2 regions of the Sporosarcina beigongshangi genome follow, and region 2 is predicted to be linked to the other one. Evidence: riboswitches for the same ligand, from Rfam matches in the RefSeq annotation. Region 2 holds a riboswitch; the other holds the start of a gene.

Region 1 (6,274 bases), on a different contig from region 2:
TGGCAATTGCCAACTCCACATCATCATTGACGATGAATGGCACATTGTAGTGCTGACAAAGTGTTTGACAGGCTTCAGCAAATGCCCGTTTTTCATTACCAACTAAAGCGTTGTTGCCTTTTTCCCGTAATTGAAAACAAGTTACGCCACCCCGCAGTGCTTCCTCCAATACTTTCAGCGGGTCAGACACCCCGGTATTGACACTGCCCATGATGAAATACAATTGTAGTTGTTGTTTAATCAATGAACACTGCCTCCTTTTTCGCCGCTGCATTCTGTTGTTGATATGCCCAGTGATTGGTGGGTCCATGTCCTGCCGAGCCAAGAGTTAGCCCGTCTGAAATGGCTGCTTGGATAAACCGTTTGGCATCGATAACCGCCTTGGAAATGGGCATGCCTTGCGCAACCCGTGCGGTAATCGCAGCAGAAAAGGTACAGCCAGTGCCATGTGTATTTTGGGTGTAGATCCATTCGGAACGAAGGGCAAGGCGTTCACCATCTGCAGATAACAATAAATCCTCCGCATAGTGAGCCCCTTGTCGATGTCCGCCTTTCATGACAACCGCTCCTGCTCCTAGCTGCAAAATGCGGTTCGCGGCTTCCTCGATATCTTCATCCGATTCGATTGTCATCCCGGCAAGCACTTCCGCTTCTGGAATGTTCGGTGTGATGACAGACGCCATTGGGATTAAAAATGTTTTCAATGCATCGACCGCCTCCTCTAATAAAAGTGAAGCGCCACCTTTCGCTATCATGACAGGGTCGATAATGAGCGTGGGGGAGTCGTATGATTGTAGTGTTTCTGCCACAGCACGGATGATGTCTGCAGAAAACAGCATGCCTGTTTTCACTGCTCCAACATTGAAGTCGTCTAGTACTGCCCGTATTTGTGCGGTCACACCAGCCGCATCAATCGGATAAACACTGTGTACGCCGAGTGTGTTTTGTGCCGTTACAGCTGTCAAGGCAGATGTACCAAAGACGCCTAACTCTTGAAAGGTTTTCAAATCGGCTTGAATGCCTGCGCCGCCCCCACTATCGGAGCCTGCAACTGTTAAAGCGATAGCTGTCATCCGGCTTCACCTCCAAGAGCATTCAAAAACTGAACTTGAAAATCGCCAGGTCCCTCGGATTTTTCAGCCGCCTGTTGTCCAGCTTGTTTATAAAAAGTACATGCAGTTACCACTGCACCTAACTGATTTCCATTGGCGACAGCCAAAAATGCCCCTGCAACGGCACTTAGTAGGCAGCCGCTACCTGTAATTTTGGCCATCAATGGATGCCCGCCTGTAATGTGAAGCGTTTTGTTGCCGTCGGTGACAATATCGACCACGCCAGTAACGGCAACGATACAATGATGCCTATGCGCAACTTCTTCTGCAAGTGCCGTCAAATCTGCCTCACCTTCACCTGCATCGACGCCTTTCGCCTCCCAGTTTGCACCCGCAATCGCCGCCAGCTCACCCGCATTACAGCGGATGAGCGTGACATCGACTTCATCTAAAATCCCTAAAACGGATTCTTTACGAAAAGCGGTCGCTCCCGCACCGACAGGATCGAGGACGATAGGTTTTCCATGCTGATTGGCACTTTTTCCAGCAAGCAGCATCGCTTTTACGGTTTCTCGTTTTAATGTACCGATATTCAGCACGGTACAAGACGAGATGCTAGCGATTTCGGCAGCTTCCTCTACGGCGTCCGCCATGACAGGAGAAGCGCCGAGTGCTAGAAGACCGTTCGCTTGGAAGTTAGCAACGACAATATTTGTGATGCAGTGTATGAGTGGTTGATTGTCCCGTAGTTTTTGTATCATTGGCTTGCCGCCACTTCGTATGAGTGAATGGCCCACTGTTGTTGTGTCCAGGCCATTTCCCAGAACTGCCATTCATAATAGCTACTCTTGCGGAAATGTTCTTTAAGCTGAGTACGTCTTTCAGGTGAAACGGCTTCCGCAAGTTCATTCATCCGAGAAATTTGTTCTTGTACAAGCTCCGCGAACCATTCTGAACCGTATGTTTGAATCCATTTATCGTAAACAGGGTGATTTGGTTTCGCGTCTTTGAGTCTTTCGCCAATTTCATAATACAACCAGTAACACGGTAACAATGCAGCAAGTGTATCCGCCAAATCACCTTCATGAGCTGCACGGTACATATGCGAAACGTATTGATAAGCTGTCGGTGCAGGTTGGAACGTCGAGCGTTCTTCCTCGGTTATTCCTAACATGCCGAAAAAAGACTCATGCAAGGACATTTCTGCACTACACGTCTGCTCCGCATGAGCTGCAAAACGTTGTGTTGTCAATAAATCCTGTGCTTTTACTGCACCAAGCGCCTGGATTTTTGCAAAATGTGATAAATAATAAGAATCCTGTTGCACATAAAACTTGAACACATCTAACGGCAACGTGCCGTCCGCAACTCCTTTGACAAATGGATGGTCAAAACTCCCTTGCCATAACGCATCACATTCTGACCGCACTTCTTCACAAAATGTCATCCTGTCCACTCCCTATATTTCTTATATTGAAAATGAAAAAGCCGCCTCCTGAATTAGCTCAGGAAGCGGCCCACGATGGTTTGGTTCATAAATAAACAGCGCGGTCCCACTTCCCTACGCTGGTATGATCCAGATCAGGTTCCAAGGGTCCGCATATCTATATGCGTCTCAGCCTTTTACAAGACTCCCCTAGTGGCGATAAATATTCGATTTTCATCACAACTATAACATAATTCGGACAATTAGCAAGGTATAAAACGATTGTTTGTCGTTTTGCCACTCCGAATAAAAAGTTACTAAACGCTTCTGGCACCTACGCATGAAAAAACACAATAAATTAATACTAGCTTAATAATAGACAGCTAGAATTGGTGATAGGAAGATAACATATTTGGAGGGCAAACAGATGACAATGAGAAAGAAAATAATTACAGGCATTGCGGCAGCGAGTATTCTTTTTGGTGCAAGTCAGCCACATAATGTATTTGCGGAACAATCGTCTTTATTTCAATATAAAGGGGATGATTTGAAGGTGACGCAAATTGGTCAATATGACAGCACTGTAGGCATTGGCGGTACTGAAATTATGGCTTATGATGAGACACTAAAACGTGCCTTTGTAACAAATGGTGTCGTATCTGGAATTGATATTCTTTCTTTTGAATCATTAACGTCTGGTGAATTTACAAAAGTAAGAGCATTAAAACGCATATTTTTAGCGGAGTTTGGAATTGAAAATGTAACAGATATTACGAGCGTGGCATCACACCCGACAAAAGATTTAGTTGCTGTTTCTGTTGTGAGCAATCCGAAAACAGACCCTGGTTATATTGTTTTTCTATCGAAAGACGGGGCATACATATCGAACGTGCAAGTCGGTTCGTTGCCTGACATGGTGACATTTACACCGGACGGAACAAAGGCCATCGTTGCAAATGAAGGAGAGCCGAGTGATGATTACGCGGTTGATCCGGAAGGTACGATTTCGATCATTGACGTCACGAAAGAACCAAGTGATTTCACAGCAAATACGCTTTCATTTAAAGATGTAGAAATCGATGGAAAAGTTCGAGTGAATTCTAAAGGCACAGTTCTTCAACAATTGGAGCCTGAATATGTAGCGGTTTCAGAAGACAGTAAACTAGCGTATGTATCGATGCAAGAAAATAATGCCATCGCTACAGTTGACCTTGTAGCAGAAAAAATCCTTCATGTGAAAGGGCTTGGGGTGAAGGACCACTCCATTCCTGGGAACGAGCTCGATGGGAAGCGCAATGATGAAACAACAATTGAACGCCTTCCACTTCTAGGTTTTTACATGCCAGATGCCATTGATACGTTTACCTCCGGTGGAAAAACGTATATTTTAACACCTAATGAAGGAGACGCCCGAGATTACGATCCGTATTCTGAAGAGGCGGAAATCGGTGATATCGCTGATAAGATTAAATTGAATGCCAATCATTATAAAGGGTTCACCCAAGAAGAACTCGATCAGTTAGTGGCAGATGGATTATTTGATGAAATGAAGAAAACAAAAATTACACTCGAGCAAGGTATGACTGCAGATGGTTCTTACGAGGCCCTTCATTCGTACGGCGGACGCAGTTTCTCGATCTTTAATGCTGAAACAATGGAGCTCGTTTTTGATAGTGGAAGTGAATTCGAGAAAATTACAGCTGAGGCACTTCCTAAGTTTTTTAATACGGATAACGAGGAAATTGCCTACGACAAACGGAGCTCGGCAAAAGGTCCAGAACCAGAAACTGTTGTCAGTGGAGAAATTGACGGTAAACAGTATGCATTTATCGCTTTGGAGCGAGTGAGCGGAATTATGGTCTATGACCTCGCAAACCCATTGAAACCCGAATTCGTTACATTTATAACAAGTAGGGATTATAGTGGGGATATTAAAGGGGATGTATCACCTGAAGGCTTGCGCTTTATTTCAGCTGATAAGAGCCCTACAGGTCATGCCCTATTAGCGGCGACTCATGAAGTGTCCGGCACTGTCGCAATCTATGAATTTGGCGGAAAAGACATGAACAAATCGAATTTGTTTGAAGATGTTGGAGAGAGCCACTGGGCACATCCATTTATTAATGACCTGTACCAACGCGGAGTTATCAGAGGCAAAACGGAAACGACTTTTGCACCTCAAGAATCCGTAACGCGCGCACAGTTTGCGGTTATGTTAGCAAATGCCCTTGATTTAAAGCCCGCTTCTAATGGTCAACAATTTTCTGATGTTCCAAGCTGGGCGCAGGATGGGGTACAAGCTGTTTTTGAAGCGAAAATTAGTAACGGTAAATCAGAAAGACGATTTGATCCAAGTGCAAAACTTACACGTGAACAAATGGCTGTGATGGCGATAAATGCATATGAATTTGCAACAAAAACAACAGTTCCAGTGGCGGGTAAACAGAACTATAACGATCTAAAAAGCGTGAGTGATTATGTACGTGAAGCTGTTCAAAAAGCATATACGCTAGGGATAATGGAGGGCGAAGGGAATAAGTTCCAACCGAAAGAATCTTCTACGCGTGCACAAGCTGCAAAAGTGATGTCAACTTTGCTGAAGCAAATAGAAAGTGAACCGCAAAAGTAATAGTTAGTGCCTGCCACCCTTCGAACCTACGATGTGGACAGGCACTTTTTTATCTGGATTGATGACTATGCTTTTGGATGAAAGGATAAAGAGGAATTGTGGCAGGGGTGCAAGATATGAAAAGGATTTGTAAAAATTATTTCAAATAGATACTTAGGTCCCTTTTATTCCTCCCGATTTGATATAATTCCTTAGGCCTGAAAAAGCCATGAAAACAGATTGGGGAGAGAAAATATGCGCATCAAGACGCGGCTTATACTTGTGATTTCTATCTTGATTTTATCGATTTCGATTGTGGGGATATTATCTACACGGTCTTTACAAGATAATGTAGAAGGCAATAAGAACCTGAATACGTTGATGGACATGCAAACTATTTCAAAGCATATTCAATATCGACTGGCAGGTCTTTCAAACGATGAAAGAGCTCTGCTAATCACGGGAGATGAAACGTTTGCGGAGCAAATGGAAGAAAAGTCAATGGACATACTCGCTCAATTTGATAAATTAAGTGAGCTATCCAAAACCTCTTTGGATAAAGAGAGAGTTGATGAAATAAAGAGGAATTATGAAACATATTGGTCTCAAAGTCAATCGGTTATCAAGACGTTTGCTACAAGTCCAGATAAAGCGAAAGAAATTCATTTTGGAGAAGAGCGAAGAATTCGCAAAGAAGTGTTAGATCCATCCTTCGAAGGTTTTATTGCAGAATTGGATCAAGAGACAGCCTACGTCGATACGAGTATTCATGATCAATCCAAAGTAAGGTTGGTTATTTTGGTTGTCATTACGGTTGCAGCAATATTGTTTGGCCTAATAGTAGGCGCACTCCTTTTGAGAGCCATTGTCATTCCTTTGCGTCAGTTGAAGGAGCAAATGAATGATATTTCTAACGGTGACGGTGATTTGACAAAGACAATCCATGTGAAAGGTAAAGATGAATTGGGGGAAGTAGCAGGCTCGTTTAACCAATTCCTTGGTTCGTTAAGAGACATGATTATGCAAATTGGCGAATCTTCTCAGCAAGCGGCCGCTTCGTCACAACAGTTCTCGGCGAGTGCAGAAGAAACAAAATTCTCAGCGAATCATATAACGGATCGCCTGCAAACAATCTCTACAAGCATGGATCAGCAATCAGAATTCCTTGATGAGAGCTCACATGCTGTT
Region 2 (6,274 bases):
GGCTTTGGTATCCGCATGTAGCCAAGGGGAGACTCCACCAAAAGAACAAAATGAAAAGTTGGAAATTGTTACGACCTATTCAATTATCTATGATATGGTGAAAAATGTTGGAGGAGATTATGTAGAGGTGCATAGTTTAGCACCCATAGGCTCAGATCCACATAATTATGACCCACTCCCTGAGGATCTTGTATTGACAACGGATGCGGATGTTATATTTTATAATGGTTTGAACTTGGAAGAAGGAAATGCTTGGTTTAATGAAATGATTGAAACTGCCGGCAAATCAGTTACAGATGATAATGTTGTCCGTGTCAGTGAAGGTGTCGAGCCGATGCTGCTTAGTTCGGATGAACATAAGAATGAAGAGGATCCACATGCTTGGCTCGATGTTCGGAATGGTATCCAATATGTTGAAAATATTCGTGAGGCATTGAAGAAGAACGATCCTGCTCACGCGGATGATTATGATGAAAATGCAGACAAATATATTGCTGAACTGAAGGAACTTCATGAAGAAATTCTTGGAATGATGCATGCGATTCCTGAAGACAAACGCATACTTGTAACGAGTGAAGGGGCATTCAAATATTTCTCGGCTGCCTACGACTTCCAAGCAGCTTATATTTGGGAAATCAATTCACATAGTGAAGGGACTCCAGAGCAGCTGAAAAGCATCATTCGTATAGTGAAGGAGGGTGGTGTTCCATCGCTTTTCTTGGAATCTAGTGTTGATCCGCGAAGTATGGAGATGGTATCGAGAGAAACAGGAGTACCAATCCACGGTAAAATATTTACGGATTCATTAGGGAAAGCTGGTAGTGATGGAGACACATACATCAAGATGATAAAATGGAATGCTGATATGATTGCCGATGGATTAGGAAAATAAAAAACAAAAGAGTCATGCATCATCTTCTGATAGACGCATGACTCTTTTGTTAGTGTCTTGCATACTTATAGCGAGTTCTGTTCTTATTTCATATTGACATAGATACCTTCTAGGTTTGCTTCTTTTTCCAATAAACCCGTTGCCTTCATCCATTCGGCAGTTACTTTCCATATCTCTTCGTCTTGTTCGCCAAATGCACTAGGCGACTTCATTTTTGGAAGCAGTACGGACAGGGATTTTCTTTCTACCTCTTCGACGAGTGGGAAGTTGGCTTCATCTTGATGTTTTAGCAAGATAGATAACGCTTCTTCCGGATCATTTTCCATATCGATGAAAGCTTTGCCAACTGCGCGCCAAAATGCTTCAATGTTCTGTTGTTCTTTCTTCCATGTGTCGTCACTTGTCACGATGACAAGCTCGTAAAATGATGGCACGCCGAAGTCTGTCGGGTCGATATAGCCTGTAGGGAATCCTTCATATTCGAGCAAGGGTACTTCATGATTTATATACGCACCGATGACGGCGTCCGCTTTCTTTGCAATCAATGAAGAATTCAGTTCGAAACCAACGTCGACCATATTCACTTTGCTATAGTCAGCACCGTCAACATTCATCATCGTTTGTAGCATTGCTTCATTTAAGGGAATACCTGTATAGCCGACGTTTTTACCTTCCAAGTCCTTTGGTGATTCGATACCGCTTTCTTTTAAGAATGCGACATGATTCAGTGGAGAACGAACAAGGACCCCGATCGATTTGACACCAATGTCTTGTTCGGACCGCGCAATAATGACATCAGGCTGATAGGTAATCCCAAGCGTCACTTTTCCTGCAGCAGCAAGATTGATAGGATCAGTTGGGTTTGCAGGGAACTGAATATCAAGCTCAATTCCTTCGTCTTCAAAATAGCCTTTTTCCTCAGCAACATAGAGGAAACTATGCACAGCATTTGGGTACCAATCGAGCATAATGCTCACTTTTTTCGTTTCATTTTGATTGCATGCGCAAAGTAGTAGAATTAATGCGATGCTCGTTAATGATAATGTAATCTTCTTCAACTTTTTGACCTCCATTTTAACAGACGATTTTCCATATATGTCACGCTACTAAATAAAACAATTCCGACGACAGTTAGTACTACAATGGGTGCAAACACGGCGGCACCATCAAATTGCGTCATCATTCGACGGCTAAAGTATCCGAGCCCCGCTTGTGCACCAAGCCATTCTCCGATAGCTGCACCAATTACGCTGAGTGTTACAGCGACTTTCAAGCCTGAAAAGAAGTGCGGCAGTGCGGTTGGTACGGAATATTTCAAGAAAATATCTTTTTTCGTAGCACCCATCGTTAAAAAAAGTTCGTGCATGTCTTTTGTTCCGGAAGATAGTCCGTCAAATGTATTGACGGTAATCGGGAAAAAAGTGATTAGCACGGTGACGGCAACTTTACTCCAAATGGTATAACCGAACCATAAGACAAAAATAGGTGCCAACGCAATAATGGGAATCATTTGGGATGCTATCAAAATTGGATAGAGTGCCTTACGAACATTCGAATTGGCAGACATCCAGACAGCAATAGCAACGCCTAAACTAATCGACATAATGAGTCCAATGACAATCGTTAGCAAGGTGATAGGCAAATGTTTCAGTAAAAGAACGTCCTTCAGCTCCCAAAATCGAACAGCAATTTGACTAGGTGAAGGTAGGATGAACGGTTTATTGAATAGCCGTGCACCAAGCTCCCAAACACCGGCGAACAAGACAATAATGAGAAGGGAAGAGGTGTTTCTCATGCGCGGACCTCGCTTCGTAGCTGACAAAGCAACTGCTCTTTCAACGCAATCATTTCCGGGTGATGACTATCACTTCTCATTCGCCGTCTTACAAGCGGGATGTCGATTTCTTCGATTGAAGTGACCGGTTTATTTTTTAATAAAAAAATACGATCAGATAGAAATAAGGCTTCTTCGACATCATGGGTAATGAATAACACGGTAGCTTGTCTTTTTTTCCATTGGCCAATTAACCATTCCTGCATGGATAGCCGTGTAATCGCATCGAGTGCTGAAAACGGCTCATCCAACAATAGAAGGGGGCTACCGGAAAGGACGGCACGTAGAAAAGCAACGCGCTGTTTCATGCCACCTGAAAGTTCAGCAGGAAAGCTGTTCTCTGTTCCAGCAAGACCGAATTCTTCTAATAAAGGCAGTACTTGTTCACGTGCCGTGTGCTTAGTCATCCCTGTTATTTCAAGAGGCAGACAGGCGTTATCTGCAATCGTCCGCCATGGTAGAAGCAAATCTTGCTGTGGCATATAGCCTACCTTGCCGAGTCGATTTCCGTTTGTCTCTCCAGCAAGTGAAATGGAGCCAGTGGACGGTTCTTCTAATCCGGTAACGAGGCGGAAAATTGTGCTTTTTCCGGAACCACTAACTCCAACAATCGAAATAAATTCCCCAGGATGAATCGTAAGGCTCAGCCCATCGAGAATCATGCTACCGGATGGATAGCCGAATGAAACCTTGTTAAACGCCAGCATGTAAGGTTTCCGACCCTGGCCACATCTGTTTGTCATTGGCCATATCCCAAAACATGTATTCAAAGCGCGTCGTATTAAGGAAGATTTCTTCCAGCTTCAGTAATTCATGTTCTGGTTTTCCAGCCACCGCTTTATCCATCAAATCGATACACCAACTAGCCAATTCTCCGAATTCCTCTGATGCATACATACGCACCCAATCCCCGTATAAAGGATGATCAGCAGCGCCTGGAATGGCGTTTAGTTCCTTACCAATTTCCCAGTAACTCCATGCACAAGGCAACAATGCCGCAATCACTTCAGCAGTTGTCCCATTTTGACAAACATGCAGCATGTAGTGCGTATAAGCAAGAACAATTGGCGAGGGCTTAGCTGTTTCAAGTTCTTGTTCAGAGATCCCAAAGCGTTCTGCATAGCCCCGATGTAATGCCATTTCGGTGTTGAGTGTACCATCGAGGAGTGCTGCAAACTTACCCATCGTTTCCAAGTCATCCGCTTTCACAGCCCCAATAGCAAATACTTTTGCATAATCAATTAAATACAAGTAATCTTGCACCATGTAAAATCTGAATTTATCCGGATCGAGTGTCCCATCGCCTATTCCTTGGACAAATGGGTGACTATGATTCTGTCTCCAAATTGGTAATGTCTTTTCAAGCAAGCGGTCAGTGAATTTCATAACTAAAACACTCCCTAAAATTTTAATCTAAACACTCAAATTCGCCTTGGCGTATTTGAGCCCAAATTTTTATCGAGCTTTCTCGATAAATTCCTCTGAAAATCTGTGGCATCCGCCGGAGGCTTTCACTTTATTCGGAAGAATAAAGTGAAAAACCCACTCCTTGAAGAAGTGGGTTGTAGACAGTCAAAGCTATCCGGAAAACAGACCGGCAGAATTATGTCAGCACCTCTTCCTTACGCTGGTATTAACCAGTTCAAGTTATAAGGGTTAAGGCACATGCCTCTCTCAGCTCTGTTCGAGCACCCCTAGCGGTGAATCTTATGCAATTGGATTTGCCCTATTATAAGCATACCTAGACTATAAGGTCAACTACTAGTTTGGAAATAGGAGGAAAGGGGGAAGGAATTCATTTTTACGTCTCAGTCCTGTAAAGTAGTAGAAAAGAGCATTGAAAGGGGACATGAAATTGAAATTTTTTCATACAGCAGACTGGCATTTGGGCAAGCTTGTTCAAGGAGTCTATATGACGGGCGGTCAGCGCTATGTGCTTGATCAATTTATTGAGGCAATAAAGGAAGAGCAACCGGACGCTATCGTGATTGCGGGTGATTTGTATGATCGCGCGGTACCCCCAACAGAAGCGGTTGCACTATTGGATGAAGTACTGGAAAAAATTATTATGGAACTGAAGATACCTGTTTTGGCCATTGGTGGAAACCATGATAGTCCAGGCCGCCTCAATTTTGGAAGTGGATTGATGCGGGCCAACGGATATCATATTGCTGGTCAAATGACGAAGCACATTGAGCCAGTCATTTTATCAGATGAACACGGCGAAGTTCATTTCCATCTAGTGCCGTTTGCAGACCCGTCTGTTGTGAAGCATCTTCACGGTGATGAAGAGATTTCGAATCATAACGATGCGATGAAAAAAGTAATAGAAGGAATTCAAGAAAACTTGCAAAAAGATACACGTCATGTTTTTGTAGGACATGCATTTGTCACTTCACACGGAGAAAGTGAAGCGAATACGAGCGATTCGGAACGGCCATTAGCCATTGGTGGTGCAGAATATGTTTCAGCGCAGTTATTCGAGCTGTTTCATTATACAGCACTAGGTCACTTGCATCAGGCGCATTTTGTGCTGAATGAAACGATTCGTTATGCGGGCTCACCTATGAAATATTCAATTTCTGAGGAACATCACAACAAAGGTTTTTTCATTGTTGAACTTGATGCACAAGGTCAAGTGACGGTTGAAAAACGGGAGCTAATACCTCAGCATGATATGAGGACAGTCGAAGGCACGATGGGGGATATTTTATTGCATCCAATCAGTGATGATTTTGTCTTTGTTAAATTGTTAGATGACACGCCGGTTTTATTCCCAATGGAAAAAATACGGTCGGTTTATCCAAATGCTATGCATATAGAAAGAAAAATTCATATCCCAAGAAGAAAGACAGAGGATGAATCCCGAATTGAACATGAGAAACAGGATGACGTTGCTCTATTTAAAGCATTTTACGAGGAAATGAAGGGCGAAGCCGCAGATACAGAGACGGAGACCTTGTTTGCGCAAGTGCTTCACGAAGTTATGCATAAGGAGGGGCTTGAGAAATGAGACCTATCCAATTAACGATGACGGCATTTGGACCGTATAAAGGGACGGAAATCGTCGATTTTAGGGAGTTAGAAGATAATCGATTGTTCGTAATTTCAGGTGCAACGGGTGCTGGGAAAACGACGATTTTTGATGGGATTTGCTTTGCTTTATATGGACAAGCGAGTGGTGAAGACAGGACGGATAGTGGAGCGATGCGTAGTGACTTTGCGGACGATGCTGTACCGACAACAGTTGAGTTGTTGTTTGATATTCAGAACCGAACGTATCGCATACTGCGTCAAATTCCGTATGTCAAACAAGGTAATAAAACGAAAACGGCTGCCCGTTATGAGTTTTATGAAGTGACAGCTGACGGAGAAGTCCCGATTGTCGATCGGCAAATTGTGTCTGAAATCGATAAGAAAGCTGAAGAACTAATTGGTTTTACACAGGCTCAATTTAGCCAGATTGTCATGTTGCCACAAGGGGAGTTTCGAAAATTTTTAACATCAGATACAGAAAATAAAGAAACAATTATGCGGAAAATATTTAG

The links. Region 2 has a riboswitch for thiamine pyrophosphate ahead of tenA (thiaminase II). Riboswitches for the same ligand answer to the same signal wherever they lie in the genome.
Region 1: another riboswitch for thiamine pyrophosphate. It lies ahead of tenA (thiaminase II); the one in region 2 lies ahead of tenA (thiaminase II).

What each region holds. Positions count from the first base shown of each region.
Region 1 is NZ_JAWLIR010000031.1:94,056-100,329, reverse strand. Features, by position in the region: gene thiE (thiamine phosphate synthase) at 1-274, opposite strand, end outside; gene thiD (bifunctional hydroxymethylpyrimidine kinase/phosphomethylpyrimidine kinase) at 237-1,073, opposite strand; gene thiM (hydroxyethylthiazole kinase) at 1,070-1,813, opposite strand; gene tenA (thiaminase II) at 1,810-2,499, opposite strand; TPP riboswitch at 2,594-2,700, opposite strand; gene R2B77_RS13885 (choice-of-anchor I family protein) at 2,906-5,107, shown strand; gene R2B77_RS13880 (methyl-accepting chemotaxis protein) at 5,342-6,274, shown strand, end outside.
Region 2 is NZ_JAWLIR010000008.1:10,065-16,338, reverse strand. Features, by position in the region: gene R2B77_RS05860 (metal ABC transporter substrate-binding protein) at 1-892, shown strand, start outside; gene R2B77_RS05855 (ABC transporter substrate-binding protein) at 976-1,950, opposite strand; gene R2B77_RS05850 (ABC transporter permease) at 1,947-2,687, opposite strand; gene R2B77_RS05845 (ABC transporter ATP-binding protein) at 2,684-3,433, opposite strand; gene tenA (thiaminase II) at 3,420-4,112, opposite strand; TPP riboswitch at 4,329-4,432, opposite strand; gene R2B77_RS05835 (exonuclease SbcCD subunit D) at 4,582-5,739, shown strand; gene R2B77_RS05830 (AAA family ATPase) at 5,736-6,274, shown strand, end outside.